DNA from 4 places in the Hymenobacter lutimineralis genome. Region 2 is predicted to be linked to each of the others. Evidence: riboswitches for the same ligand, from Rfam matches in the RefSeq annotation. Region 2 holds a riboswitch; each other region holds the start of a gene.

Region 1 (7,613 bases), on a different contig from region 2:
GGAGCGGTTCGGGGATTTTGTGGTCCGCCAGGGCTACGTAAAGCCCACCCTCAGCGGCCTCACCTTCCACGATTAACTTTTACCCCGTTGTCATCCTGAGCCTGCGAAGGACCTTATCACGTCAGCACGATGAGCCTAACGTGACGAGGTACTTCGCCAGCTCAGGATGACAGCCGTTTTTCGATTTTGACCACAACCGCCATGCCTCTAACTTCTAACAACGTCCTGCCGCAGCCCGAGCCGCCGCCCCAGCCGGATGTAAACCGGCTGTTTCCGGTGTTTCTGAAGCTGGAGCAGCTGCACGTGCTGCTGGTGGGCGGCGGGGCCGTGGGCTTCGAGAAGCTGTCGGCCATGCTGGCCAACAGCCCCGCCGCGGCCATTACGGTGGTGGCTACCTGGTTTTCGGCGGAGCTGCAACTGCTGGCCGAGCGCCACCCCGCCGTGCAGCTGCGCGAGCAGCCCTACCACCCCACCGACCTGGTGGGCCACGACCTGGTGATTGTGGCCACCAACGACAAGGAGCTGAACCTGCGCATCAAGGCCGACGCCACGCGCCAGCGCCTGCTCTGCAACGTGGCCGACACGCCCGCCGCCTGCGACTTTTACCTGGGCTCCATCGTGCAGAAGGGCGACCTGAAAATTGCCATCAGCACCAACGGCAAGTCGCCCACCATTGCCAAGCGCCTGCGCGAAATGCTCACCCACACCCTGCCCGACGAGCTCCACGACGTGCTCCAGCGCATGGCCCAGATTCGGGAGAAAGTAGGCGGCGACTTTGCCCACAAGGTGAAGTCCCTGAACGCCGTGACGGCCGAGCTGACGGGCGGGCCGGCGTACGAGTCGCCGGCGGCGGCGCGGTGGCGCAAGATTGCCACGGCCTCCCTGCTGGCGTTTGCGGCCATGCTGGTGTTCAATATTCTGTCCTACTACTTCACCTGGCAGCAGGTGTGGGCCGTGGCCAGCTCTTCCCAGACGTTCTACCTCTTCGTGGCCATCGGCTTCGGGGCCCAGCTCATTGACGGGCTGCTGGGCATGGGCTACGGCGTGGTCACGGCCATTAGTTTGATGACGCTGAACATTTCGCCGGCGGCCGTCAGCTCCAGCATTCACACCGCCGAAATGTTTGCCAGCGGGGCCTCGGGCTACCACCACTACCGCTTCGGCAACGTGAACAAGAAGCTGTTCAAAGTGCTGCTGATTCCGGGGGTATTGGGCGCTATTCTGGGCGCATTTCTGCTGTCTAAATTCGGAGAAACCTACGGCAGCTACGTACGGCCCTTCCTGGCCGTGTACTTATTGCTGCTGGGAATTCGCATTATTTCAAAAGCCTTTTCCAAACCCGGGCCGCGCAAAAAGCACAAGAAGCTGGGCTTTCTGGCGGCCGCCGGGGGCTTCCTGGATTCGTTTGGCGGCGGTGGCTGGGGCCCGTTGGTCACCAGCACCCTCATTGCCGGGGGCCGTACGCCGCAGTACGTTATCGGCTCGGTGAGCGTCACGGAGTTCTTCGTCACGTTTGCCAGCGCCCTCACGTTTTTCGCCACCATTGGCATTTCACACTGGCAGATTATCCTCGGGCTGATTGTGGGTGGCATTGCCGCCGCGCCCTTTGCTGCCCGTCTCGCCGGCCGTATTCCCACGCGCTGGATGTTCGTGGGCGTGGGCTTGATGGTCATTGTGTGGAGCCTGTGGTCGTTGCGCAAGCTGTTTCTATAAAAGCAGAGCGCATCGTGACGTACCTAACACGCAGCAGAAAGCCTCACCAAATTCTTGGTGAGGCTTTTTAACTATAATCGGGTATCGTATCAACCAGCTTCCGGCAATGTGACTTCACCCGCAGATTCTCCTGGATTGGAAGCCGAATTCGCAGGCACTGTGGTACGCTGAATCCGCCGCAGCAACCAGTACAGCACCAACGCACTTAGTGCTACCGCTCCGAGGTATGCTCCCCAGGAGCTAAAGGCTTCCACGGCCGACTTTTCCTCCAGCTCCTTGCCACTCATCATGCCCGCGAAAGCCAGCAGATTATTCAGGGCATGCCCGGCCATACACAGCCACAGGGACTGCGTGCGGTAGTAGAGCCACCCCAGCACGAGGCCGATTAATGCTGTAGCCACTACCTGCGCCGGGTTGATGTGGATAAGGCCGAAAACCACTGCTGATAAGCCAATAGCCAGCCACGGCCGCCCGGGGTAGTTGCGCAGGAGCCCCCGCAGCAGAACCCCTCTTAGCAGCAGCTCTTCCAGGATGGGCGCCATCAGACACAGGCTCACAAAAGCCAAGATCGGGCTTTTCGCCAGGTCTTTAAACGTTTTATCTGCCCTGTTAGGCAGGTGCAGCAAATCCACGAGAGAAATCACCAGAAGCATGGCCAGCACCAGCACAGGCAGCGCCACGTACAGCCACATTTGCTCCTGCCCGCGCAGCCTGATGGGCAGCCAGCGCCGGCCGGCCTGCCAGCGCATAATACCCAGCAAGGCCAGATTACCAACTACCGTCATGATAACCAGACCGGAGGCCAGGGAAAGGTGCAGGACTTTTTCGCAGAGCAGTAATAGGGGAATACCGCCCCCCAGCATCACGAGCAGATACCACCCCAGAAACGCCCAGCTTTCTTTGATGGTGGGGTAAGCTGGTGGCCTACGGGCTTTGGTCGGCGACTCAAGTACAGTTGTTGCCATTCAATAAACTGATAAGTGAAACTAAATCGGGAGTAAAGCTAAGTAGCGCCCCGGCATAAAACAGAACGGGCCGAGGTTTTCACCCCAGCCCGTAGCTGTCAATTCACTTCAGCTGCTTGCTTAGCCCGCTCGTTGCGCCGCTTGCTGCCCCAGCTTGCTGTGCTTGCGGCCGTAGCCGAAGTAGATAGCCAGTCCGATGGCCAGCCACACAGCCAGGCGCAGCCACGTTTCCCAGGGTAAGGATAACATCATAACCAAGCAGGTGACGATGCCGAGAATGGGCACTAGTGGCACCAGCGGGGTGCGGAAGCCGCGGGGCGCGTCGGGCTCTTTTTTGCGCATGATGAGCACGCCCGCGCACACCATCACGAAAGCCAGCAGCGTGCCGATGCTCGTCATCTCACCTACCACCGAAATGGGCACAAAGCCCGCGAACAAAGCAATGAACAGCCCGAGCAGCAGGTTCGACTGCAGGGGCGTGCGGAACCGCTCGTGAATGCGGGCGAAAACCGGGGGCAGCAGCCCGTCCTTGGCCATGGAGAAAAACACCCGGCTCTGACCTAGTAAGTCCACCAGAATGACGGAGGTGTAGCCGATGATGATGGCCAGAATAACCGCCGAGGAAAGCCAGGCGTAGGGCGTTTTCTCGATGGCAATGGCCACGGGCGCGGCGCTGTTCTTGAACTCGGTGTAGTTGGCCAGGCCCGTCATCACGTGGCCAAAGAGCACGAACAGCACGGTGCAAATGAGCAAAGAACCGATGATGCCGATGGGCATATTGCGCTGGGGGTTCTTGGTTTCCTGGGCCATGGTGGCCACAATATCAAAGCCGATGAACACGAAGAACACCACGCCCGCCCCGCGCAGAATGCCGCTCCAGCCAAACTCCCCAAATACACCGGTATTCTGCGGGATGTAGGGTTGGTAGTTGGCCGGATCGATGTACTGCCAGCCCAGGGCAATGAACACCAGCACCACAGCCACCTTCAGCGTCACCACCAGCGCGTTGAACCAGGCCGAGCCCGAGGTACCGCGGATGATGATGAGCGTAATGGCCAGCACGATGAGCATAGCGGGCACGTTCACGAAGCCGTGCACGGTGCTGCCATCGGCCAGCGCGGCCGTTTCAAACGGCGACATCACCAGCTGCGGGGGCAGATGAATGCCATACTTGCTCAGAAACTTGAGTAGGTACTGCGACCAGCTGATGGCCACCGTAGCAGCACCCACCGAGTATTCCAGGACCAAATCCCAGCCGATAATCCAGGCGAACAACTCGCCCATAGTGGCGTAAGCGTAGGTATAGGCCGAGCCAGCTACCGGCACCATGGCGGCAAACTCGGCGTAGCACAGGGCGGAAAAGGCGCAGCCCACGGCCGCTACCACGAAGGAAAGCGTAACGGCCGGACCAGCGTTGTTGGCCGCCGCAATACCCGTTAGCGAAAACAAACCCGCACCGATGATAACCCCGATGCCGATGGCAATCAGGTTGAAGCCGTTGAGGGTACGTTTGAGCGTGCCCGCGCCGGTTTCGGCGGCTTCCAGCCGCAGGAGTTCCAGGGACTTTTTAAGCATAAACAGGGGTGGCGAGAAGCCTGAGCTTCCCGGGTAAGTGAAGAAAATGGCGCAACCTGGTTTCTGGCAGCTGCAAAACAGACCAGCCCAGCCAGTCTAATCCGACCGGGGCATTTGCGCAACAGGAAAAACAGAGAAAGGAGCCGGCAACGGCTAGCTCAGGCCCGCAGGCAGGTTAGCTCAGCAACAACACCGCGCGCTACAACAAGCCTCAGCAGCACCAGTCAGGCACACGAAGGCAGCAGAAACGATAGGCAGAGCAGTACGGCGAGGCAAAAAGTCCACGGCAACTTGTTTTTATATGGTCAGGAGTTGGCACCGTTCCGCGGAGTGCGGGTGGTTGCCGGCGCGTCGTCGAGCCTGTCTCTCGGCGCCTCTGTATAAAAACAATCCTTCGGGCTAGAAAGAATTGATACCGCAAAGGTAGCCCCGGAATTTCCGGCCTGCAAACCGCCACCTCAGTCGCAATTTCAAGCCTTGGCCGGACGTAATGCCCTGCTAAACAAGATCCTGCTCTACCCGATGATAATTCAGGGTGAAAGTTTAACCCGAAAATTTAAATTTTTTCAGAAGGAGTTTTAGCCTGATTTCGCCGAAACTGGCACCGGAGTTGCAAACCACCCCATCGAAGCCGGTTTTGCTGTTTCAGCTGGACGCGGGCTTCTTCTCCTCAGTTGTACAATTCACTTCTTCTCTCGTCATGAAAAAAAAGCTTCTTGTCCTCCTTCTTGCCTTCTCGTTTTCCGCTGGCGTAGCGTCGGCCCAAACCACCTCGGCTCCAACTGGACCGGCTAAAATGCACCGCGGCCATAAAGGCCAGAAAGCCAACCTCACGCCCGAGCAGCGCGCCGACAAAGCCGCCAAGAAAATGGCCGAGAAGCTGAACCTTTCGGCCGCTCAAACTACGCAGGTTCGCCAGCTGCACCTGGCCCGTTTCCAGGAAATGCAGGCCCACAAGGCCCAGGCCGGCACCACCCCCGCTCCTGCCGACAAAAAGCAGCACCACGCGGCCATGAAAGCCAGCAAGCAGCGCTACGAAGCGCAGCTTAAGCAAATCCTGAGTGCCGAGCAGTATGCCAAATACACCCAGCTGCAGGCCGAGCGGATGCAGAAGCGCAAAGCTCACCGCCAGCACATGGCGGCTCCTCAGCAAGGCAAAAGCTAAGCTGCTGGTTCACGCATAAAAAAGGCCCCGACGGAAACACCGGGGCCTTTTTATGACCTAATAGACCGTCATGCTGAGCTTGGCGAAGCATCTCTACCTCTTACTAATCAATTGCCATTGCAACGAAGCGGTCGAGATGCTTCGGCTACGCTCAGCATGACGCGTATTTATGGTAGTCGTTCTTGTTCCTTCTCGGCCGCAAACCAGCGCAGGCGGTAGCAATTGATGGCAGTTTCGCCGAGCTGCTCGACCAGCTTGTAGTTGGCCACCGCTCCCACGGCCGCCCCGATGACGGGAATGAGCTGGGCCAGCTTGGCTAGGTCGATGTAGTCGCGGTACTCCTGCTGGAAGGTGCGCCAGTCGAACTCGTTGACATCGGTGGGCAGGGTGTGGCGGTAGGTTTCCCAGGTAGCTACGCGCTGGTAGATTTCGTTGCGGGTGTGCTGGGAGCTAAAGGCCAGCTGAAAGATGTGCAGCAGGAACAGCCGCTCGGAAAAGTCGCGTACATCGTGCCCGTAGAGGGCGGCTACGTCGAAAAGGAGCTTGAGCTTGAGACCGAGCAGCAGCGGAAAATCGGCGAGGCCGAGCAGGAAGCCGCCCGCGCCGGTGGCGGCACCTTCGGCGGCGGCTGTGTTGCGGTAGTAGCGGATGCGGGTGCGCACCAGGGCTTCGCGCTCGGCCAGAGCGGTATCGGGCAGGGGCTTGCGGGTGGTGTGCATAGAACCGAACAGCACGCCCTGCACCATTTTCTGGATGGCGACGGTGAGGGCCTTGTGCAGCTTTTCGGGCAGCAGGGCGTTGAGTCGCGCTTGCACCCGGCGGGTAAGGCGGCCCAGCAGCGTGGGCTTCCGCTGCATCCGTTGCTGCCAAGCTTCAAAGTCAGGTAGGGCTTGATGGTCGTAGGGGCTAGGCATTCTATCGTATCGTAAGTTGCAGGTACTTGTATTTGCTTGCCGGCAACCTTGCTAACTGCCCCGCTTCCTTTTCGGCAACTGCTGCCGGGACTACTTTTAAAAGCACTACTTGGCTACCGCTCCAACATAAATCTATTGGTATCCAATCCTGCTGATCAATGGTTATTAATGGCTTTACCCTTCCATTTACCATCTTATATATCTGCACTCCGTTAATTTCCTCCATACCCCAACCAGCGTATAAGGAAGCCATTCTGGTAAGATCAGACGAAAGCGCAGGAGTGCCCCATAAGGTATCGACCCGACCACTCTGCTGATCGACAATGTATGTTCTGGAAGATTCCCAGTATTGGCAGCGGACCAGGCACTTATGAATAGCGGCTATGCTGCCTGCATAACTGAACTCTTCCTGATCAACCTCATATTTCTCCGCCGGCTTTCCTACAAAGCTTACGGCTTTACCATTACTTAATTTTATTCTTACTGATTTCTTGGAAACTGTGACGTTGTGCCAATTCATCACAATGCTGGGTTTTGCCAGATAATGTGCTTTATCAAATGCAGCTTTCGTACTGATTTGTAAAGTATATCCTGGCTTCGCACGCAACGTAGATGGTTGCAGTACTGTAGTACTGGGATTATAGCCTGCCAAGAAACCCAGCCATAAGCTCAAAATGACCTGCATTGAATAAGTGTTTCTGGATAAGAGTTATTTCAAGCTATACACCCGCTCAATCATTTCTACCACCTTCAGGCCTTCCAGCGCATTCGTGGTAGCCAAACCGCCTTTTTGCAGGGTTTCCAGCACGTTTTCGATGACGTGGACGTGGTTGGCAGCGGAGCCCTGGTAGGCGCCGTAGTGGTTGGCGGGGTTGGTGGGGGGCAGCGCGGGTAACTGGTAGTCGCGGAGGTGGCAGTGCTCTACTTTGTCCATGTACTGGCCGCCGAGGCGCAGGCTGCCATGCTCGGCTACCACCGTGAGGGAGCTTTCAAGATTCTGGTCCCACACGGCGGTGCTGTACTGCAGCGTGCCACTGCCCCCGCGCACGAGGTCGAAGGTGACGAGGCCGGAGTCTTCGAACTCGGTGAGGTGCTGGTGGTTGAAGTCACGGAAGCGGGCCGAGATGTTGGTGATGTCGCCGAACACCCAGTAGAGCAAGTCTACAAAGTGGCTGAACTGGGTGAACAGCGTGCCCCCGTCGTGCTGGCGGGAGCCGTGCCAGGAGTCGGGCGTGTAGTACCGCTCGTCGCGGTTCCAGAAGCAGGTGAGCTGCACGAGGT
Region 2 (7,613 bases):
TTTTAGTAGTGGTTTTTTTGGCAGCCATACATACGCAGAAAGATGGTAGAGCTCCTCCATACGCAGATTTCTGCGGGGAAGCCGCTCAACAGCAGAAACACGAACAGAAAAGCCCTTTCCTGCCAGGCAGAAAAGGGCTTTTGCTTACGTAGGTTGCCAGGTGCCTAGTCGTGGTACACGTCGTTGGCGGGCTCGGCTACGGCTTCCTCTAACGAGGGGTAGTCGATGTAGCCTTTGTCGCCGGGTACGTAGAAAGTACTGAAATCGGGCGCATTCAGGGCGGCGCCTTGCTGGAAACGCTCTACCAGGTCGGGGTTGGCAATGAAGGGCACACCGAAGGCAATGAGGTCGGCTTCGTTGTTAGCCAGGGCTTCTTCCGCCGTCTGCTGGGTGTAGCCCCCGTTCAGAATAAAGGCCCCGTTGAAGATTTTACGCAAGTGCGCGGCCACGGCGGGTGCGCCCGGCGTAGCCATAGGGTGCCCTGGCAGCGCCTCGATAACGTGCACATAAGCCAGCCCGAAGCGGTTGAGCTGCTCGGTTACGTAGCTGAACGTAGCCACGGGGTCACTATCCTGGATGCTGCTGCTTCCCTGGGGTGAAAAACGGATACCAACCCGGTCGGCGCCCAACTCATCCACCACAGCCTGCACTACTTCGAGCACGAAACGGGCGCGGTTTTCCACGCTGCCACCGTATTCGTCGGTGCGCTGGTTGGAGCCGTCCTGCAGGAACTGGTCGAGCAGGTAGCCGTTGGCGCCGTGAATTTCGGCCCCATCAAACCCGGCGCGCTTGGCGTTGCGGGCAGCCTGGCGGAACTGGTCAACCACGCCGGCAATTTCGTTTAGCTCCAAAGCCCGGGGCGTAGGAATTTCTTCGAAGCCCTGCCCGGTAAAGGCTTTCACGCCTTCGGGCTTAATGGCGGAAGGCGCCACGGGCAGCTCGCCGCCGTGGAAAGCTGGGTGCGAAACGCGGCCCACGTGCCAGAGCTGAACGAAGATGCGGCCCCCGGCGGCGTGCACGGCATCCGTCACGCGCTTCCAGCCGGCTACCTGCTCTTCGGTATAGATGCCGGGCGTGTTGATGTAGCCCACGCCCTGGGCCGAAACCTGGGAGCCTTCCGTGATGATGAGGCCGGCCGAAGCCCGCTGCTCATAGTACGTTACTACCGAATTAGTTGGCACGTTAGCGGCATTGGTCGCCCGGCTGCGCGTCATGGGGGCCATCACCATGCGGTTGGGCAATTGAGTGGCACCTAGCTGAAAAGAGGAGAAGATTTTGGTTGTCTGAGTCATGAGAAGAAAGGTGTGCGAAAACAGCCGCGCTGCTTCGCTGGTGAAACCTAGCATCCTTAACCCATGTAGCTACATGAATGTTTCACCACCTCCCGTTCTTCGCTTTATTTTTTCTTTAACCCGCCCGTCTTTCTCAGGTTTTTGCCGGCGGCCTCGTTACGCCCTAGCGGGCAATCAGCTCTACGCGGCGGTTGCGGGGGCGCAGGCGCGGGTCGCGGTTGTCGGCCACGGGTTTTGCCCCCCCGTAGCCCACGGCCGTCAGCCGCAGGGAGTCTACGCCGTGCTGCACGAGGTAGCGGCGCACCACCTGGGCGCGCTGCTCGGAAAGCTGCTGATTAAGCCGGGCATCCCCTACGTTGTCGGTGTGACCGGCAATTTCAAATCGGGCGGCGGCCTCGGCCCGAAGTACCCGCACCAAGCGGTTCAGCTCGGGCTGAGAGGTGGGCAGAAGCCGGGCTTTCCCCTGCTCGAAGTACAGATTTTTCAATTCCACCACTTCGCCTTTCACCAGATTAGCCAGGTTGGGCAGTGAGTCGGGAGTTGCGGCCGGAGGCGTAGCCACGGAAGCAGGTCGGGCTGGCACGGCTATGGTGGCCGTAGCCTGGGCGGGGGCCGTAGGGCGGGGGCGCCGCTCCACCCGTACGGCAGTCTGCGCCTTCGGGACGGGTGCTGCGGTTACTACCGGCTTGAGGGTGGGCTTTGGGGTGGGAGCGGCCACAGCCGGCGGAGCAGGCTTGGGCTTGGCTACGGGAATGGGGCGGGCCGTGCGGGGCAGACTCGTGAACAGTACTTCACTGCTTACCGGCTCAAATCCGTCCGGGGAATCTACGCGCCGCCAATCCAGCAGCGCCCGGGTATCCAAGTGGTTTTGGAAATACTCGATGCGGATAGGATAGTATTGACCGGCCTTGAGCTTGATGCGCACGGTGCGAGTAAGGTGGTCTTGGTCGCGCCAGGCATTTACCAGCCGCTTGCCGCCCAGCCAGAACCGGAAACCGTCGTCCATCACTGTCGAAAACTCATATTCCGCCGTTTCCGGCACTAGCAGCCAGCCTGTCCAGCGCACCGAAAACTCGTCGCTGGGCATGTCCGGACCCGGGGGGCGCTTTTCCCAGCTGAAGTCGATACGCTTATCGATACGGGTAAATACCAGCTCCTCAAAATTCATCCCGTTGTAGTAAGCCCCCTTGAGGCCGTCACCCACGGGCAGAGCCGATGTTTGCGCCAGCGTGTGGACCGCGCTCAACAGTACAATCAGCCAGGTAAAGGTGTATTTCATCTAAAAGCAGGGGAATAAAAGATAAGCTGAATCAGGCATTACTGGTGGTTGGCCAGCCCAGCCATTCGTTAACGTCTCAACGGCCTCGGGCCGTATAGACCGGAATATAAACCTACTCCGTTGCCTGGTCGTAAACGAAAATTGTGCGTGCGAATCCTATAGCCACGCGCCCTGCTATTATGCCCACGAAGAAAACCTCCGCTGCTACGGCCAAAAAAGAAGATCCGTGCTGGAAAGGCTACGAGCAAGCCGGCACCAAGCAGAAGGATGGAAAAACCGTCCCGAACTGCATCAAGAAAACGTAAGACTCCCGCAAACCTTTTACTAGCAGCACCAACCCCGGCCCAATCGAAAAGCCGGGGTTGTTGTTTTTAGCGGGTTCCGCCGTATCTTCGCCTCTGTTACTTATCCAGAAAGACCGAGGGACTGGGCCCGACGACGTCTTAGCAACCTGACTTCACACAAGGTGCTAACTCCCGTTTCAGGCCGCGCTGCGGGCTGGAAGAAGATAAGTACAGAACCGGCATCCGCGCCCGGCTCTTTCTGGATAGGCACTTTTTTGCTGCTGATTTTCTTGAAGAGCCGATATGCCGACCGTTCTCCCTTCCCCCGCCACTACGTCTCCCCTCCACGATATCCTGCGCCAGCGCGTGCTGATTCTGGACGGGGCCATGGGCACCATGATTCAGCGCCACACGCTCACGGAGGAAGACTTCCGGGGTACGCGCTTTGCTGACCATCCGCATCCGCTACGCGGCAACAACGACCTGCTCAGCCTTACCCGCCCCGATATTATCCGCGGCATTCACGACGAGTACTTCGCTGCCGGGGCCGACATGGTGGAAACCAACACCTTCTCCGGCACCACCATTGCCCAGGCCGACTACGGCCTGGAGCACATTGTATATGAGCTGAACTACGAGTCGGCGCGGCTGGCGCGGGAATTGGCCGATGCGTTTACGGCCCTGACGCCAGAAAAGCCGCGCTTCGTGGCCGGCGCTATTGGGCCCACCAACCGTACGGCCTCCCTCTCCCCCGACGTGAACCGCCCCGGCTTTCGAGCGGTAACCTTCGACGAATTGGCCACCGCCTACCTGGAGCAAGTGCGCGGCCTCGTAGACGGCGGCTCCGATGCCTTACTCATCGAAACCATCTTCGACACGCTGAATGCCAAAGCTGCCCTGTACGCGGTGCAGAAGTTCTTCGACGAAGGCGGCAAAGTGGTGCCCGTCATGATTTCGGGTACCATTACCGACGCCTCGGGCCGCACCCTGAGTGGGCAGACTGTAGAAGCCTTCTGGAACTCCATCCGCCACCTGCCCCTGCTGAGCGTGGGGCTGAACTGTGCCCTCGGCGCCGACCAGCTCAAGGTGTATATCAAGGAGCTGAGCCGCATTGCCGACGTACACATTTCGGCCTACCCCAACGCTGGTCTGCCCAATGCTTTCGGTGGCTACGATGAGTCGGCCCAGGAATTTGCGGGCGTGGTGGAAGGCTACCTTTCCGACGGGCTGGTGACAGTGGTAGGGGGCTGTTGCGGCACTACGCCCCAGCACATTGCCGAGCTGGCCCGGCTGGCCGAAAAATACGAGCCGCGCCAGCTGCCCGAGCTGCCCAAAGCCACTCGCCTGAGCGGGCTGGAGCCGTTTGGTGTGTACCCCGACAGTTTATTTGTGAACGTGGGCGAGCGGTGCAACGTAACTGGCTCCCGCGCCTTCGCCCGCCTTATCCGCACCGGCAACTACGAGGCAGCCCTGCAGGTAGCCCGCGACCAGGTGGAAGGCGGCGCCCAGGTGATTGATGTGAACATGGACGAAGGCATGCTCGACTCGGAGCAGGCCATGACCACGTTCCTGAATTTGATTGCCTCGGAGCCCGACATTTCGCGGGTACCCGTCATGATTGACTCCTCGAAGTGGAGCGTGCTGGAAGCCGGCCTCAAGTGCGTGCAGGGCAAGAGCATCGTCAACTCCATTTCTCTGAAAGAAGGCGAGGACGTATTCCGGCAGCGGGCCCGCACGGTGCGTCAGTATGGGGCGGCCGTAGTGGTCATGGCCTTCGACGAGAACGGCCAGGCCGACAACTACGAGAAGCGTATCGAAATCTGCCAGCGCAGCTACGACATTCTGGTAAACGAAGTCGGTTTCCCGGCCGAGGACATCATCTTCGACCCCAACATTCTGACGGTAGGCACCGGCATGGAGGAACACCGCAACTACGCGCTGGACTTCATCGAGGCCGTCCGCTGGATCAAGCAGAACCTGCCCGGGGCCCTCACCAGCGGGGGCGTGAGCAACATCAGCTTCTCGTTTCGCGGTAACGACGTGGTGCGCGAGGCCATGCACTCGGCCTTCCTCTACCACGCTATCCGGGCCGGCCTCGACATGGGCATCGTGAACCCCAGCCAGCTGGCCGTGTACGACGAAGTGCCCAAAGACTTGCTGGAGCTGGTGGAAGACGTGCTGCTCAACCGCCGCCCCGATGCCACGGAGCGCCTCGTGGACTTTGCCGACACGGTAAAGCAGAAAGACAAGGTAGAAGTGGTGGCCGACGCCTGGCGCAGCCTGCCAGTGAAGGAGCGGCTGCAGCACGCATTGGTCAAAGGCATTACCGAGTTTATCGACCAGGACACCGAGGAAGTGCGCCAGCAGGTAGGCCGCCCGCTGGAAGTAATTGAAGGCCCGCTGATGGCCGGCATGAACGTAGTCGGCGACCTGTTCGGGGCCGGCAAAATGTTCCTGCCCCAGGTAGTGAAGTCGGCGCGGGTGATGAAGAAAGCCGTGGCTTACTTGGAGCCCTACCTACTGGCCGACAAGCAAAGCGGCGACCGGCAAACGGCCGGTAAGATCCTGCTGGCTACCGTGAAAGGCGACGTGCACGACATCGGCAAGAACATCGTGGGCGTGGTGCTGGCCTGCAACAACTTCGACATTGTGGATCTGGGCGTGATGGTGCCGCTGGAGCGGATTCTGGATGAAGCCCAGAAGCAGCAGGTAGACGTCATTGGCCTAAGCGGCCTGATTACACCGAGCCTGGACGAGATGGTGTACGTGGCCCAGGAAATGGAAAAGCGCGGCCTCAAAACCCCGCTGCTTATTGGGGGCGCTACTACCTCCCGCCTGCACGCCGCCGTGAAGATTGCGCCCAACTACAGCGGCCCTATCGTGCACGTCAACGATGCTTCCCGCTCGGTAGGTGTTGCGGCGGCACTACTCGGCACAGCTGATGCCGAGTATGCCCGCACCGTGCGCGAGGAATACCGCCAGCTCCGCGAGGACTACGCCGGCCGCCAGCGCGAAAAAAACTACCTCACCATCGAAGCGGCCCGCGAAAACGGTTTCAAGGCCAACTGGGAAACCACGCCCATCGTGAAGCCGACCTTCCTGGGCACCAAGGCGCTGGAGGATTATGATTTGGCGGAGCTAGCGGAGTATATCGACTGGACGCCCTTCTTCCAGACCTGGGAGTTGAAAGGCCGTTACCCGCGCATTCTGGAAGACCCGAATGTGGGCGAGGCCGCCACCCAGCTTTTCAACGACGCCCAGAAAATGCTGCGCCAGATCATCGATGAGAAGCTGCTCACGGCCCGCGCCGTGGTGGGCTTCTGGCCCGCCAACACAGTGGGCTACGACACGGTGCAGGTATTCACGGATGACACCCGCCAGGAAGTAGCCACGGAGTTTTTCACCCTGCGCCAGCAAAGCGAAAAGGCGGCCGGGGTACCCAACCTCGCCTTCTCCGACTTTGTGGCCCCGCTCGAAACCGGCCGCCAGGACTATATTGGCGGCTTTGCCGTCACGGCTGGTATCGGCATTGAGAAGCACCTGGAGCGGTTCGAGGCCGAACACGACGACTACTCCAGCATCCTGATGAAGGCCCTGGCCGACCGCCTGGCCGAAGCCTTTGCTGAGCGCCTGCACCAGCGCGTGCGGGAAGAGTTCTGGGGCTACGACCCGGCCGAAAACCTCTCCAACGAAGACCTGATTCAGGAGAAGTACCGCGGCGTGCGGCCCGCGCCCGGCTACCCCGGCTGCCCCGACCACACCGAGAAAATCACGCTCTTCAACCTGCTCGACGCCGAAAACCAGACGGGCATCCGCCTCACCGAGAATCTGGCTATGTACCCGGCCTCCTCAGTGAGTGGCCTCTACTATGCCCACCCCGACTCGCGCTATTTTGGCCTCGGCCGCATCGGCAAGGACCAGGTAGAGGACATAGCCCAGCGCAAACACATGCCGCTGCCGGAGCTAGAGCGCTGGCTGATGCCCAACCTGAACTACGACCCCGCTTCGGTAGCTGTTGGCTTGTAGCTACTGGCTGTTGGCTTTCCTCCAATTATTGCCCACTTATCCTTGCAAATAGCTAACAGCCAGCAGCTGAGAGCTAATAGCTGAAAAATGAAAGTAACCGAACACCTGACCCGCGCCGACGGCAAAACGCTGTTTTCCTTTGAGGTGCTGCCCCCCAAAAAGGGCGAGAACATCCAGAACCTATTCTCCAACATCGAGCCTTTGATGGAGTTTAAGCCGCCGTTTATCGACGTGACCTACCACCGTGAGGAATACGTGTACCGCCAGCACCCCAACGGCCTGCTGGAGAAGAAAACGGTGCGTAAGCGGCCCGGCACGGTAGGCATCTGCGCGGCCATCAAAAACCGGTTTGACGTGGACACCGTGCCGCACCTCATCTGCGGGGGCTTTTCGAAGGAGGAAACGGAAAACGCGCTTATCGATCTGCACTTCCTGGGTATCGACAACGTGCTGGCTTTGCGGGGGGACCCCATTAAATCAGAGGGTCACTTCAAGCCAGAGCCCGACGGCCACGCCTACGCTTGCGACCTGATCGGCCAGGTAGCTGACCTGAACAAGGGTGCGTACCTGGATGAGGAACAGGACGATGTGTGGGCCACCAACTTCTGCATTGGCACGGCGGGCTACCCCGAGAAGCACTTCGAGGCGCCGAACTACGGGGCGGATTTGCGCTACCTCAAGCACAAGGTAGACCGCGGCGCCGAGTACATTGTGACGCAGATGTTTTTCGAC
Region 3 (7,613 bases), on a different contig from region 2:
CTGGCAATGCCCAATGGGCCGCCTTCATCACCCACGACATCGACAGCCTGCACAGTGCCTGGAAGGCTCCGGCCAAAGCAGCCCTGCGCCAGGGGCGGCTACTCAGCTTTGGCCGGCAGTTCTGGCGGCACTTTAAGGAGAAAGACACCTGGGATAATCTGGCGGAGGTGCAGCAAACCGTGGCAGGCTACGGAGCTAAAAGCACTTTTTTCATTCTGCCTGAAAATGAAAAAGCCGCTAACGGCACTCCCAATGCAGATTATCAGCTGACTACTATCCAGGCCCAGTGGCCTGCGCTGCAGGCAGCCGGTGCCGAGGCGGCGGTGCACGCCAGCATCGGCACTGCTCGCAACCTGAGCCAGCTACAAACCGAGGCCGCCGCGGTAGGCAAAGCTACGGTGCCGCCTCTGGGCTTGCGGTTTCATTACCTGTGCTGGGAACCGCGCTCCACCCCGCAGCTGGTGCAGCAGGCGGGGTTTTCCTATGACTCCACCTTGGGGTTTGCCGAGCATTTTGGCTTTCGGAATTCCTTTTGCCAGCCATTCTACCCGTTCAACTTTCAGACCGGCGCTGCCTGTGACTTCCTGGAAATTCCGCTGAACGTGATGGACGCCACACTCTACCACCCGCGCTACCTGCAGCTGAAACCAGCGGAAGTGCTGCCGGCCCTGCTGCCCATGCTGACGGAAATAGTGCGGTTCGGGGGCGTGTGCACGGTACTTTGGCACAACGAGAACTTCGACCCGGTCAACCACCACAACGGCCCCCGCGAGTTCCACGCCCTCATGAAGTACCTTCGCAGCCGCAACGCGTCCTTTGTCAACGGCCGGGATATTTGTGAGTGGATGTGACAGGACCCATACATCGAATGGCTCCTTACTTATTCACTTATTCACTCATTCACTCATTCACTTTTGGGCATCGTTCAGCGGCAGGGGCTGCGCAATACCATTATTTCCTACCTCGGGCTGGCGCTGGGTTTTCTCAACACGGCCTTCATCGTGCCGCGCTTTCTGGCCGCCAACCAGTTGGGCCTCACGAGCACCTTGCTGTCTATTGCCACCATTTACGCCCAGCTCTCCGCCCTGGGCTTTGCCAGCGTGGGCATCCGGTTTTTCCCGTATTTCCGCAATCGGGAGGCCGGGCACCAAGGCTTCTTGCCCTTGCTGCTGGGTATTCCGTTGCTGGGGTTTGGCTTGGTCACGCTGCTCTACCTGAGCGGAAAGCCGCTGGTACTGGGCTTCTACGAGCACGCCCAGGACCGCGCCCTTATTAGTTCTTACTATGGCTGGGCCGCGGGGCTGGCGCTGTTTGTGATGCTCTATTCCCTGCAGGATGCCTACCTGAAAGGGTTGTACCACACGGCGTTTTCGTCGTTTGTGCAGGAAATCCTGCTGCGGGTGCTACAGGCCGGCGCGGCAGTACTCTACGGGCTGGGCTACTTGTCATTTCACGGCTACGTGCTGGCGTACATCGGCACTATGAGCGGCATTGCGCTGCTACTCACGGTTTATCTGGCGTACATCGGTGAGCTGCACGTGCGGCCAACCACGGCGGCTCTGCGGGTGCAACCGATAAGGGGTATTCTGAGCTTCGGGGCGTTTGCGCTGCTGGCTAATATCTCGGGCACCATCATCATGAATATTGACACGCTGATGGTGAGTTCCCAGCTGAACCTGGCGGCGGCGGGTGTGTACAGCATTGCCTTTTTCATCAGCACGGCCCTCACGCTGCCGGCCCGCTCGCTCAACAAAATTGCCTTTCCGCTGCTGGCCGACTACTGGAAGGAAAATGCCCTGCCGCGCATGGCTGCCTTCTACCGCGACACTACCCGCCTGAACGCCGTGCTGGGCTGCTACCTGGCCCTGGGCATCGGCCTGAACCTGGATTTCATTTACGGCCTGATGAACAACCCGGCCCTGCAGGCCGGCACCACGGCCGTGCTGGTGCTGCTGGCCGCCCGCCTCTTTGATGGCATCACGGGGCTCAACGGGCTCATCCTCGTCACGTCCCCGCGCTACCGCTACGACCTGCTCTTCAACGTGTCCTTGGCCCTGGTTACCGTTGGGCTGAATGCGGTGCTGATTCCGCGCCTGGGGCTCACGGGCGCGGCCGTGGCGTTTCTGCTGGCTATTGTCAGCATCAACCTGGCACGCACCTGGTTTGTATGGCACAGCTACCGCATGCAGCCCTTCACGGTCCGTATACCGCTGATTTTGCTCAGCGCGGCCGTTGCCGGCGGCGCGGCTTGGCTAATGCCGGCTTTCAATTCGGCGCTGGCCACCATGCTCTTGCGCTCTACAGTACTGACAATAGTGTACGCCGCGCTGATATTGCTCACCAAATCAGCCCCGGAAGCCACGGCGCTGCTGCAAAAATTTCGCCGCCAAAACCCGCCAGCCTGATTGCACTCTCGCCGGTTAGTGCAGGCCCGCAGTCAAGGGCCTCTCCGCTGAACTTCGGGAAGCCCAAGCTAGTTGATGACGCTCATTGGAAATCATTAGGGTGAAATGGCATAACCAGTCAATAAAGTTTTTTTAGGATGGTAGATGGGCCCTATCTATTGGCTGGCCCCAAGCAAAGCAGCAGTCGTAGAAATTGTATTCTTACCACACTACCCAGCTGGCAGCCAGATTGAAAAACACTATTTCCTAAGTAGTCGATTAGAGCCCCCTGAGTTAGATATTTCCGATAAATCAGCGGCTCCCTTCCCTGGTAGGCAGCGGCTCGCGAGAAAAGAAAATTTGGAACTATAAAATTTCGGCTCGTACATTTGTCTTACCAATTCTTTACCCCCCAAAGGATTGTTTTTATACAGAGGCGTGGAGAGACAGGCTCTAGGAAACGCCGGCAACCAGCGGACCATCCGAAACGGTGCCAAGTCCTGAACATATAAAAACAACAAGCCGTGAACTACTTGTCCAACCTCGCCACTGCCTCCGCCACCTCCATTGCTGTACAGCATGGGTGTTGTGCTATGATGGGCATGGCGTGTTGTTGCTAGTTCACACCCCTCCCTTTCCCGGCGCCTAGGCTAAGCTCAGCCTTGTAAGGAGCTGCCATGCGTGGCAGCTCCTATCCCTGCCCACGCCCATTCACGCCCTGCCGTACTTGCCCAGCTGCCTTTGCTGCAAGCTGGCCTCTACTTCGGGGCTCCATCTGGCCGAACCCCTGCCCTCTTACGGCGGGTTCTTCTCCCCACTTCCTGTTCGTATGCCCGCAGCCTCAGCCGCGTTGGCCGTTCCGCAGCTGGACGACCTACGCCTTCAGCTCACGCAAGCAACTGCCCTGGAGCGGTTACGCCTGGTAGCTTCCCTGCACCTTACTTCGGCGGTTTTCTCTACCTCGTTTGGCTTGGAAGACCAGATTATCACCCACTTGATTTTTGAGTTTGACTTGCCCATCCGGGTGTTCACCCTCGATACTGGCCGCAACTTCCAGGAAACCTACGCGACGTGGAACAAGACCCTACTCCGGTACCAGAAGCCGATTGAAGTGTTTGCCCCGCGTCAGGACAGCGTGCAGACCCTGCTCCTGGAGAAAGGCCCTAATTCCTTCTACGAAAGCGTGGAAAACCGCAAGGAGTGCTGCTACATCCGCAAAGTGGAGCCCCTGAACCGGGCGCTGGCCGGACAGCACGCCTGGGTAACGGGCATCCGGGCCGAGCAGTCCCAGAACCGCCAAACCATGGAGCCCGTGGAGTGGGATGCAGCGCATAACCTGATTAAAGTACACCCGCTCTTCGACTGGACCTGGGACGAGGCCGTGGCCTTCACCCAGGAGCACGGCATCCCGGTGAACACGCTCCACAAACAAGGCTTCGTGAGCATCGGGTGCGCGCCCTGCACCCGCGCCATCAAACCGGGCGAGGACTTCCGTGCCGGCCGCTGGTGGTGGGAAGACCTTTCGGCCAAGGAGTGCGGCCTGCACGCCACCGCCGTGCACAACGGCCCCGACCCGGTGGTAGAGCCGGTGCCCACCCACTAAGTAACAAGCAATACCCGTTTCGTATGAGTACCCCTTCCTTCGATTACCTCGACCGGCTGGAAGCCGAAGCCATCCACATCCTGCGGGAAGTAGCCGGCCAGTTTGAGCGGCCCGCCCTGCTGTTCTCGGGTGGCAAAGACTCCATTGTGCTCACGCGCCTGGCCGAGAAGGCGTTCCGCCCGGGCCGCTTTCCGTTTCCTTTGGTGCACGTGGACACCGGCCACAACTTTCCCGAGGTACTGGCCTACCGCGACGCCCTGGCCGAGCAGCTGGGCGAGAAGCTGATTGTGCGCAGCGTGGAAGACACCATCCGGCGCCAGCGCCTGCGCGAGCCGGTGGGCAAGTACCCCAGCCGCAACCCCTTGCAAACCTACACCCTGCTGGAAACCATCGAGGAGTTTGAGTTTGATGCCTGCATTGGGGGAGCCCGCCGCGACGAGGAAAAGGCCCGCGCCAAGGAACGCATCTTCTCGGTGCGCGACGAGTTTGGCCAGTGGGACCCCAAGCGCCAGCGCCCCGAGCTGTGGAACATCTACAACGGCCGCATTCAGAAGGGGGAAAATGTGCGCGTGTTCCCGATTTCCAACTGGACAGAGCTGGACGTGTGGCGCTACATCCAGCGCGAAAACATTGCCTTGCCCGACATCTACTTCGGCCACGAGCGCACCTGCGTGGTGCTGCCCTCGGGCCAGCTGCTAGGACTTACCGAGCACATTCGCCTGGAAAAAGACGATGAGATTGTCACCCGGCAGGTGCGCTTCCGCACGGTGGGCGACTCCACCTGCACGGCCGCCGTGGAAAGCGACGCGGCCACGGTGGAAGACATCATCCAGGACCTGCTCCTGGCCAAGGTAAGCGAACGGGGCGCTACCCGCCTCGACGACAATATCTCCGAAGCCGGCATGGAAGACCGCAAGCGCAACGGGTATTTCTGATTAATAGAGGTGAGAAGTTAGAGCGTAGAACATAGATAGTTCCGTCTCCCTCTTCTCAGTTCTAAGCTCTAACTTCTAAGATCTAACGACTTTGGACCTTCTCCGATTTATTACTTGCGGCAGCGTAGACGACGGCAAAAGCACCCTGATTGGGCGCCTGCTCTACGATTCCGAATCCGTGTCGCTGGATGTGCTGGCGGCCCTGGAAAAGCGCCAGGCCTCGGGCGGCGTGGTGGACCTGGCTTTGCTCACCGACGGCCTGCGCGCCGAGCGGGAACAGGGCATCACCATTGATGTAGCCTATAAATATTTTACCACGCCCCGCCGCAAGTTCATCATCACGGATGCCCCCGGCCACGTGCAGTACACCCGCAACATGGTGACCGGCGCCTCCAACGCCGACCTGGCCATTGTGCTGGTAGATGCGCGCCAGGGCGTGATTGAGCAGACGCGCCGCCATACCCTCATTGCTGCCCTGCTGGGCATCCGCCACTTCGTGCTGGCCGTGAACAAGATGGATTTGGTGAACTTCGATGAAACCGTTTTCGACCAGATTGCGGCCGATTACGCCGCCCTCACCGACCACTTCCAGCTTCCCACGGCCACGGCCATTCCCCTCAGCGCCCTGAATGGCGACAACGTGGTAAGCCGCTCCAAGCACCTGCCCTGGTATACGGGCCCCAGCCTGTTGGAGCACCTGGAAAGCGTGCCTGGCGCCGTAGAAACCGCAGCTGCTCCTCGCTTTCAGGTGCAATATGTCATCCGCCCTCAAACGCCTGAGCTACCCGACTACCGCGGCTACGCGGGCCAGGTGCTGAGCGGACAGTACCGTCGCGGCGACCGGGTACGCGTGCTGCCCTCCGGCTCGGAGACGACCATTGAAGCTATTGAAGTTAATCAGCAGGAGGTGGAAGCGGCCTCGGCCCCGCAGGCAGTGGTCATCCGGCTGCGCGATGATGTGGACGTAAGCCGCGGTGACTCCATTGTGCCGGCCAGCGACGAGCCCACCCTTACCCGGGAGTTGGAAGCTACCTTGTGCTGGATGAGCGAGCAGCCCCTGTGGCCGGGTCGAAAGTTGCTGCTTCAGCATCACTCAGCGCTGGTAAAGGCGGCTATACCCACCATTCTGCACAAAGTAAACGTGCACACCTTCGGCCGTGCTGCCGCCGACTCGGCTCAGCTCAACGACATTGTGCGGGTACGCCTGAAAACGGCCGTGCCAGTCGCCGTGGATAACTACCACCAGAACCGCGCTACCGGCTCCTTTATTCTGGTAGACGAGCTCAGCGGCGACACATTGGCCGCCGGCCTCATTGGCGCCGCCAACGCTAACTACTTCACCGCCCCCGAGCCTTCGCCGGTAGCCTTTTCCATCTAGCCCTCCGGCCCTCATGCCTTGGCTGCGCTCAGCATAACGGGTTACTTCTCTCACCTACGCATTCCTCTTTCAATACATGAAAACGCCCCGTCTGACTGTCCTTGGAGCCGGCCCCGGCGACCCGGAGCTGCTCACGCTCAAAGGGGCGCGGGTGCTGGGTGAAGCCGACGTCATCCTCTACGATGCCCTGGCAAACCGGGAGCTACTGCAACACGCTAGGCCGGACGCCGTGCTGGTATCGGTGGGCAAGCGGCGCGGCATGCGCAGCTTTTCCCAGGACGAAATCAATGCCCTGATCGTAGAGCACGCCCACCGCTCCGGCCACGTGGTGCGCCTGAAAGGTGGGGACCCATTCGTGTTTGGGCGGGGCCGGGAGGAAATGCTGTATGCCGAAGCCCATGGCTTGCGCACCGACTACGTGCCCGGCATCAGCAGCGCGGTAGCGGCGGCGGGCAGCGTGGGCATTCCGGTCACGCACCGGGGCGCCAGTGAAGGTTTCCGGGTGATTACGGCCACCACGGCTACCGGCGAGCTGGCTTCCAGCGTGGCCGAAGCCGCCCGCTCCCGCGCTACCACCGTGATACTGATGGGCTTGGGTGAGCTGCCCAATATCGTGCAACTCTACTGCGCGCAGGGCCAAGCCGAGACGCCCGCCGCCATTATTCAGAACGGCACCCTGCCCACCGCCCGGCTGGTAACTGGCACCGTAGCCGAACTACCGGCCCGGGCGCTGGAAGCCGGCATCGGGGCCCCGGCCATCATCATCATTGGGGAAGTGACGCGGCTGGCCACGCCCGAAGTGCTGACGCAGGCCCTACCCACCGTTTTTGCCGACGCCTCTTACGCCGAGGTGGCCTGATTTACCTACTCGGACGGGTTTCCGGCCGTTTTCTACTGACTTCCCTCTACGCCGTCATCCTGTTTTTGCCATGTCCATCACCTCAACTTTCACGCTGCCCCTGGGTCTGGATGACGCCAGCCTTCAGCAGTTCGCGGGCGGCCTCACCGAGCAGCAGCTGCTGTGGCTGAGTGGGTACTTCTACGGCCGCTCGGCCGGTGCCGCGGCAGGCGCTGTGGCCCTGCCCGCTACTGCGGTGGCCGCCGCGCCCGCCGCTGATACGGCCCGCCTGACCATCCTGTTTGGCTCCCAGACCGGCAATAGCAAGAAGGCGGCGGGCTTAGTAGCCGAAGCGGCCCGGCAGCGCGGCCTAGCCGTAGCCGTGCGCGACATGAACGACTACCCGACCAAGGAGCTGAAAAACGAGCAGCAGCTGTTGGTGGTGGTAAGCACCCAGGGCGAGGGCGACCCGCCC
Region 4 (7,613 bases), on a different contig from region 2:
TGCTCCAGTGGGTCGGTTTCTTCTTCCTCCGCCTCCACCGTTTGGCCCAGGCTTTCCGCTACCAGTTCTACCAGCACCTGGCTTACCAGGCTCGACTTGCCCGAACCCGACACGCCCGTGACAGTGGTAAACACGCCCAAGGGAAACTCCACGCTGAGGTTATCCAGATTGTTGCGCGTGATGCCCTGCAGCTTGAGCCAGCCGCTCGGGGTGCGCGGGGCGCGGCGCTCCGCCTGGGCTTCACTAAATAAATAGCGCCGCGTTTGGGAGGGCTCCACCTGGGCCAGCCCGGCCGGAATGCCGCTGTAGAGCACTTCGCCCCCCTGCTCCCCGGCGGCCGGGCCCACGTCCACGAGCCAGTCGGCCTGGCGCACTACGTCCAGGTTGTGCTCCACCACAAACAGGGAGTTGCCGGCTTTTTTCAGGGTATGCAGTGCGCTGAGCAGGGCTTCCGTGTCGGAGGGGTGCAGGCCCGCCGAGGGCTCATCGAGCACATAGACCACCCCAAACAAGTTGGAATACAGCTGGGTAGCCAGGCGCAGGCGTTGCAACTCGCCCGGCGACAATGTAGGCGTGCTGCGCTCCAAAGCCAGGTAGCCCAGACCCAGATCCAGTAACACCGACAGGCGGGCGCACAAATCTTCGGCTATGCGCTGAGCTACGATGATTTGCTCGGGGTGAGCCGCGTCGTGCTTTTTGCGCCCCGCGGCGGTACCATCGGCGTAGGGCTTAAGTAGCGCAGCTACCCGCTTGAGCGGCAGGCGGGCCATGTCGGCAATGTCGAGGCCGGCAAACTTCACAGCCAACGACTCGGGGCGCAGGCGCTTGCCCTGGCAGGTGGGGCACTCGGTGCTAAGCATGTACTGCAGGGCCCGCTTTTTCATCAGCGGGCTTTGCGTAGTGGCGAAGGTGTGCAGCACGTGGCGCTTCACGCCCGTGAAGGTGCCCATGTAGTTTGGCGGCTCCCGGCGCTTAAGGGCCCGCTGCGTTTCCTCGGGCGAATAGCCAGGGTATACGGGCACCACGGGCTGCTCCTCAGTGAACAGAATCCAGTCCCGGTCTTTCTGGGGCAGGTCTTTCCAGGGCGTGTCCACATCGTAGCCCAGCGTGACGAGGATGTCGCGCTGGTTTTGCCCGCCCCAGGCCTGGGGCCAGGCCGCAATGGCCCGCTCCCGGATAGTGAGCGTGGGGTCGGGCACCATGGTTTGCTCCGTCACTTCGTAGATGCGGCCCAGGCCGTGGCACTGCGGGCAGGCCCCCTCAGGCGTGTTGGGCGAAAATCCCTCGGCGTACACGATGCTTTGGCCCACGGGGTAGTCGCCGGCCCGGGAATAGAGCATGCGCAGCAAGTTGGACAAGGTTGTAACCGAGCCTACCGAGGAGCGGGTAGTGGGTGTACCGCGCTGCTGCTGCAGGGCTACGGCCGGGGGCAGCCCGTCAATGCTATCCACCTCGGGCACGGCCATCTGGTGAAACAGCCGCCGCGCGTACGGCGACACCGACTCCAGGTAGCGGCGCTGGGCTTCGGCGTAGAGCGTACCAAACGCCAGGGAGGATTTGCCCGAGCCTGACACGCCGGTAAACACGACCAAGGCGTCGCGGGGAATGTCTACGTCTACGTTTTTGAGGTTGTGTTCCCGGGCCCCGCGCACGCGCACAAAGCCATCAAGGTTAGAAGAAGCAGAGGAAGGCGTCATGGGCCAAAATACGGCAGTAAACCGATTGTGGCTGGTTTTCCCTACGCTACACTATACACCACTGCCAGCGTCCAGGCCCCACTGATGCTGCCTTTCGCTTAACCAGGGGTTCGTATAATTACTTGAAAAACAAGCCATACAGCAGCCAGGCCACGGCAATCAATGCCATAACGTACCAGCCCCACTTCGTGTAGCGGTCATCAAAATCAGGGCGCGGGGCGCGGTTCATTCCGGGCATTTTCATGGTCATGCAGAAATTAGAGAGCCTGAAGACAAAGAGAGTAGCTATCCAGCCGGGAGTTACGTAAAAGCAGGCGGAAAACGTTTCTACCCGGTGGTTAGCCAGCAACGTAGAATAGAGGCGCCCTATATAGCGCAAATACCCGTCGCAACCCGTATCTTCCTAGCCAGCCAAGCTCCTCCGTACAGCCGCCCCGCTCCTTGTCCAATGCGCACCTTCTACGATACGCCGTCGTTGTCCATTGCTTTCGATGAGGAAAACCAATGGCTGTACGTGGAGTGGAAAGGCCAGCACGACGCCGTATCGGCTAAAAAAGGGGGCGAGCTGGTGCTGCACTACCTGCAAAGCTGCTCCTGCTACAAGATGCTCAACGACAACAGCCAGGTAACCAGCGAGTGGGAAAAGGGCGCCCGCTGGGTAGGCGGGCACTACTACACGACCCTGGCGGAAAAGGGCATCCGGTTTGTTGCCTGGATTTGCCCTCCGCACTGGCCGGCGCGCAAGTCCATGGAAACCGCCATGCTGTTCGTGACCCAGCCCATGGTCGTCTTGTTTGACGACGTTGCTTCCGGCTATTCCTGGCTCCTCAGGCAGGCCTAAGACGGCTTTATATCTTCTGCAGCAGCCGGGCTATTTCCGCAAAAGACGGCCGCTCGGCTACTACAGGCCGGGCACATTGCTGCTGCAGCGCCCATAGGGTCGTTAGGCGTTCATCTTTCTGGCTCGCCGGGCAATGCGTCAGCAGTTCCTCCAACAGGCAGCCAAAGGCCCGCACCTCCAGTTGCTGTAGGGCTTCGGCCTGCGCAGCGTCCTGGCCCCTGGTAAAACTGGCCGCCCCAAAGTCCGTCAGCAAGGCTTCACCCGCAGTCGTCGTCAGGATATTGTGGGCGTACAGGTCACCATGCAGGATACCGCGGGCATGGAGCTGGGCTGCCGCCTCCGCTACCCGCTCCCCTATCCGCACTGCCGTTTCCAGGCTCCAGGCAGCGGAGGCTGGGTATACGTCACGGGTGCAGGTCGTAAAGCTGGGCGGCCCGGCCAGAATGGAAAATTCGGGCGCTATCAGCTCCAATACCAGGCCCTCGGCCTGCTGCGGTTGGCCAGCTACCTGCCCCAGCACGGGTATCAACCCCGCGTGCGTGCCGGCGCTGATGCAAGCCACCATTTCGCTGTGCGGCAATCCGTCACTGGTTACGGCGCCCTTGAACAGTTTTACGGCTACCGCCTTACGGTCCGTAGGCTTCTGCCACTCCGCCCGGTAAATCACCCCAGACGCGCCCTCGCCCAACTGCTGTTGCACCGCCATTTCTTCCCAACGGATTTTCGGAATAGGCTGCTGCGCCAGCGCCGTGGCTTCGGCTTGTTCACTAAGCGGGTTACCCGCGTAGGCCAACCAGCTCAGGCGGGGCAGGGTGAGCAGCCAGGCTGGCAGCTCCGCTAGGCGGTTGGCCGAAATGCGCAGCAGCTCCAGGGCCGTGCAGGCCGCCATTTCGGGTGGCAGCGCGGTGAGGTGGTTACCGGCGAGCATGAGCTTTTGCAGCTGCCCGCACCGGCCAATTTCGGGCGGTAGCGCCGTGAGTTGGTTGTCAGTCAGAATCAGCCAGCGCAGCTTGGGCGGCAGCGCGGCGGCGGGCAGCGTCCGGATCTGGTTAGCCTTGAAGCCCACCATTTCCAATTCCGGGCATTGCCCCAGCACCTCGGGCACCTCAGTAAACTGGTTATCGGAGCAGAAAAGGATGCGCAGCTTGCGCAGGCGGCCCAGGTCGGGGGGCAGGCTGCAGATGGCGTTGCCGGAAAGGTTGAGGATTTCCAGCGAGTCGGCCAGGTCAAGGATTTCGCGCGGGAACTCCGTGAGGCCTTCTGCCAGATCGAGGCGGGTAGTGCCGGCCAGGTCGCCGCGGCGCAGTTGCTCCAGGGTGTGCATGCGGGCAAAGGTCGGGGTTTGCGCTGGCTGCGTTTGGCCGGGCAGGCTATTTTTCTGCCCTCTTCAAAAATTTTCAAAAAAATTTGCGCGAAAAAAATCCGGTTGTACATTTGCCCTGCGCTCCATGCCACGGAGCACTTATCAAGAAAGGCGGAGGGACAGGCCCTGTGATGCCTTAGCAACCAGTAGAAATACCAGGTGCTAAATCCTGTTCTGAGTCGGCTTCGGTCGGCGCGGAAGAAGATAAGTTAAAAGATGCCTACCGTCTGCAGCGGTCTTGCTCTTCTGACTTGTCGGGAGGGCTTTTTTTATGCTCTTTCGGTAAGAAATCTTGCATAAGTGTCTGGGCAACAAGGTGCGTTTTCGTCTAACCACAAAACGGCCAACCCCATGCAATCTGCCACTCGCCTCCTCCAGTCCATTCCCGTTGATGAGCTCACCGGCGCCATCTCCGTGCCGATTTATCAGACCTCGACCTTCGTGCAGGAGGCCCCTGGGGTAAACAAGGGCTACGACTACGCCCGCACCGGCAACCCCACGCGCCGCGCCCTCGAAAATATCCTAGCCACCCTTGAGTATGGCCACTCCGGCTACGCCTTCGCCTCGGGCCTAGCGGCCATTGATGCGGTGGTGAAGCTGCTCTCGGCCGGCGACCAGATCGTGGCCATCGACGACCTGTACGGTGGGGCCTTCCGCCTGTTCGAGCACGTGTACCGCCGCTTCGGCATCGACATTGTGTACTGCGACACCACCGACCCGGCGCAGGTAGCTGCCGCCCTCACCGACAAAACCAAGCTGGTGTGGCTGGAGTCGCCCTCCAACCCTACCCTGAAAGTATCGGACATTGCCGCTATTGCCGACATTGCCCACGCCCACGGCGCCTGGCTGTGCGTGGATAACACCTTCGCCTCGCCCGTGCTGCAGCAGCCCATCAAGCTGGGAGCTGATATCGTGGTCCACAGCGCCACCAAGTACCTGGGCGGCCACTCTGACCTCATTGCCGGCGCCGTGGTAGCGGCCACCGAGGAAATCGGCCTGCAGTTGAAATTCATCCAAAACGCTTCGGGCGGTATCCTGGGGCCGTTCGATTCCTTCCTCGTGATTCGGGGGCTGGAAACCCTGCCCCTGCGCATTGAGCGTCACTGTAGCACGGCCCTGAAAGTGGCCCAGTTCCTGCAGACGCGCCCCGAAGTGCGGGCCGTATACTACCCTGGCCTTGAAGAGCACCCTAACCACGCGGTAGCCAAAAAGCAGCAGCCCGGCGGTTTCGGCGGCATCATTGCCCTCGTACTCGAAGACGACACCCAGGAAGCCGCCACCCAGGTGGTAACGGGCACCAAGTACTTCCACCTGGCCGAAAGCCTTGGCGGTGCCAAGAGCCTGCTTTGCCACCCAGCTACCATGACGCATAAGTCCACGCCCGTGGCCCAACGCCGCGCCGCCGGCGTCGCCGACAGCCTGATTCGCCTGAGCGTGGGTTTGGAGGATGCTGAAGACCTCATTGCCGACCTGGCCCAGGCCCTGGACCGCCTGAGCGAAGCCAAGGAAACCCTGAAGGAGGCCGTGCGCGAAGCCGAAGCCCAGCTGGCGTAAGAGTACAGAAATTATTGACCGTCATGCCTCGGCTGCGCTCAGCCTGACGGTCAACAGCAGAATGACGCCTTTTTTGCATTTGCACAAGCATTATGAATCGTAACGACATCCGCATTGGGCTGTTTGGTTTTGGGGTGGTAGGCCAGGGCTTGCACACGGTACTGGAACGCACCCCCGGTTTGCGGGCCCGCATCGGCCGCATTGGGGTGAAGGACCGCACCAAAGCCCGAAACCTGCCCGCCGAGCTGTTCACCTTTGACCGCGACGAAGTCTTGGACGACCCCACGCTCAACGTCATTGTGGAGCTGATTGACGACGCCGATGAGGCCTACCGCATTGTGACCGGGGCCCTGCGCCGGGGCAAAGCCGTGGTGACGGCCAACAAGAAAATGCTGGCCGAGCACCTGCAGGAGCTCATTGAGCTGCAGCGCGAAACCAACACCCCCCTGCTCTACGAAGCCGCCGCCTGCGCCTCCCTGCCCGTTATTCGCAACCTAGAGGAGTACTACGATACCGACTTGCTGGAAGCAGTGGAAGGCATCATCAACGGCTCCACCAACTACATTCTCACGGCCATGCACCGCGATGCGCTGACCTTCGCGGCGGCCCTGCGCAAGGCTCAGGAGCTGGGCTTCGCCGAGAGCAACCCTGCCCTCGATGTGGAAGGCCTCGACGCCCGTAATAAGCTGGTGCTGCTGCTGGCCCACGCCTTTGGGCTGGTAGCCCGGCCCGAGGACATTCTGGCCGTGGGCATCACGGGCATCAGTGACCTAGCCAGCAGCTACGCCCGTGAAAAAGGCCTGGTGCTGAAGCTGGTGGCCGAAGCCCGCCGCCTGCCCAACGGGGGCGTGGCCGCGGCCGTGCTGCCTACCCTGGTGCGCCCCGAGCACGAGCTGGCCCGCGTGCAGGACGAGTACAACGGCCTCATCACCCAAAGCAACTTCGCCGACCGGCAGTTTTTTCTGGGCAAAGGCGCCGGTGCTGTACCGACCGCCTCGGCAGTCCTCAGCGACCTATCGGCCCTGACCTACGGCTACCGTTATGAGTATAAGAAGCTCCACCAAGAAAGCACCCTGGCCCTCACGCCGACGGATGCCGAAGCTGATGTGCTGGTGACCTTCGGCGCCGAACACGCCCCCGACCGCGCCGATTTCAGCGCCATTCACGAATATTTCCATTCCCAGGAGTTGGGATACTACCTCACGGGCACCATTGGGCTGGATCAACTGGCGCAGGCCGCGTGGCTGCGGCTGCCGGGCATCAGCATCGTGCGGCTGCCAACGCCGTTGCGGGCCGTGACAACAGCACCTGCGTCGGAAACCGGTCCCGTCGTGCGGGCCGCATGGGCAACCGATGAAGCGGTGAGTCCGCTGTAGTCTCCAATTTTCCTGTTCAACCAGAACGCCCTGCCAGGTAGTACCTGGCAGGGCGTTCTGGTTTGAGGAGGCTACTACTAAATCCCTTTCAGTTTTAGGCCACCTCCGGAGAAACCAGCGGAGGCACTACAGCCATGCGGGTTTGGGGGCGCATGAGCAGCACGTAGAGGCCACCGGCCAGCAAGAACCCCACAAACCAGGCGTAGTTGTACACGGCCGCCAGCCAAGGCCACACGGTACCCGCCGGCAAAGCCCCCACTGCCTGCAGAAAGCCCGGGATGTTGGGCAGAATACCAATGCCTAAGGCCAGCATGGCGGCGTAGTTGATACCATTTTGGTAAGTGTAGCGGCCCTGGTACTGGTAGAGGTCGGGCACGTGGAGCTGCTGGTGGCGCAGCAGGTAGTAATCGGCAATCATGATGCCGCCGATGGGCCCCAGCAGCGCGGAGTAGCCTACTAGCCAGGTAAAAATGTAGCCGGAGGGGTCGGCAATAAGCTTCCAGGGAAAGATGAGCAGGCCGATGACGCCGGTGATGTAGCCGCCCGTGGTGAAGGATATTTTCTCGGGGGCGAAGTTGGCGAAGTCGTTGGCGGGGCTGACGATGTTGGCGGCAATGTTGGTAGCCAGCGTCGATAACGCCACGGCCAGCATGGCTACGCTCACCAGCACTTTACTATCGAACTTACCAGCCAGCACCACCGGGTCCCAGATGGTTTGCCCGTAAATCACGAACGTGGCCGACGTGACAACTACGCCCACAAAGGAAAATAGCGTCATCGAC

What was found. Region 2 has a riboswitch for S-adenosylmethionine ahead of metH (methionine synthase). Riboswitches for the same ligand answer to the same signal wherever they lie in the genome.
Region 1: linked by a shared signal. The riboswitch ahead of FY528_RS08660 (amino acid permease) and the one ahead of metH (methionine synthase) in region 2 are both predicted to bind S-adenosylmethionine.
Region 3: linked by a shared signal. The riboswitch ahead of FY528_RS08710 (phosphoadenylyl-sulfate reductase) and the one ahead of metH (methionine synthase) in region 2 are both predicted to bind S-adenosylmethionine.
Region 4: linked by a shared signal. The riboswitch ahead of FY528_RS01180 (trans-sulfuration enzyme family protein) and the one ahead of metH (methionine synthase) in region 2 are both predicted to bind S-adenosylmethionine.

The regions. Positions count from the first base shown of each region.
Region 1 is NZ_VTHL01000007.1:83,301-90,913, reverse strand. Features, by position in the region: gene FY528_RS08675 (NADPH-dependent assimilatory sulfite reductase hemoprotein subunit) at 1-76, shown strand, start outside; gene FY528_RS21740 (TSUP family transporter) at 202-1,713, shown strand; gene FY528_RS08665 (CPBP family intramembrane glutamic endopeptidase) at 1,803-2,678, opposite strand; gene FY528_RS08660 (amino acid permease) at 2,799-4,253, opposite strand; SAM riboswitch class I at 4,548-4,640, opposite strand; gene FY528_RS08655 (DUF4890 domain-containing protein) at 4,954-5,418, shown strand; gene FY528_RS08650 (EcsC family protein) at 5,586-6,332, opposite strand; gene FY528_RS08645 (hypothetical protein) at 6,334-7,017, opposite strand; gene FY528_RS08640 (Gfo/Idh/MocA family protein) at 7,042-7,613, opposite strand, start outside.
Region 2 is NZ_VTHL01000002.1:342,058-349,670, forward strand. Features, by position in the region: gene FY528_RS03735 (SDR family oxidoreductase) at 1-28, opposite strand, end outside; gene FY528_RS03740 (alkene reductase) at 165-1,292, opposite strand; gene FY528_RS03745 (PA14 domain-containing protein) at 1,456-2,571, opposite strand; gene FY528_RS21480 (hypothetical protein) at 2,751-2,876, shown strand; SAM riboswitch class I at 2,974-3,086, shown strand; gene metH (methionine synthase) at 3,159-6,881, shown strand; gene metF (methylenetetrahydrofolate reductase [NAD(P)H]) at 6,969-7,613, shown strand, end outside.
Region 3 is NZ_VTHL01000007.1:97,922-105,534, reverse strand. Features, by position in the region: gene FY528_RS08720 (DUF7033 domain-containing protein) at 1-851, shown strand, start outside; gene FY528_RS08715 (lipopolysaccharide biosynthesis protein) at 915-2,405, shown strand; SAM riboswitch class I at 2,808-2,899, shown strand; gene FY528_RS08710 (phosphoadenylyl-sulfate reductase) at 3,214-3,987, shown strand; gene cysD (sulfate adenylyltransferase subunit CysD) at 4,011-4,922, shown strand; gene FY528_RS08700 (sulfate adenylyltransferase subunit 1) at 5,014-6,300, shown strand; gene cobA (uroporphyrinogen-III C-methyltransferase) at 6,377-7,159, shown strand; gene FY528_RS08690 (assimilatory sulfite reductase (NADPH) flavoprotein subunit) at 7,230-7,613, shown strand, end outside.
Region 4 is NZ_VTHL01000001.1:296,733-304,345, reverse strand. Features, by position in the region: gene uvrA (excinuclease ABC subunit UvrA) at 1-1,697, opposite strand, end outside; gene FY528_RS21465 (hypothetical protein) at 1,816-1,941, opposite strand; gene FY528_RS01190 (hypothetical protein) at 2,146-2,538, shown strand; gene FY528_RS01185 (leucine-rich repeat-containing protein kinase family protein) at 2,546-3,862, opposite strand; SAM riboswitch class I at 3,998-4,112, shown strand; gene FY528_RS01180 (trans-sulfuration enzyme family protein) at 4,253-5,455, shown strand; gene FY528_RS01175 (homoserine dehydrogenase) at 5,548-6,831, shown strand; gene FY528_RS01170 (NCS1 family nucleobase:cation symporter-1) at 6,926-7,613, opposite strand, start outside.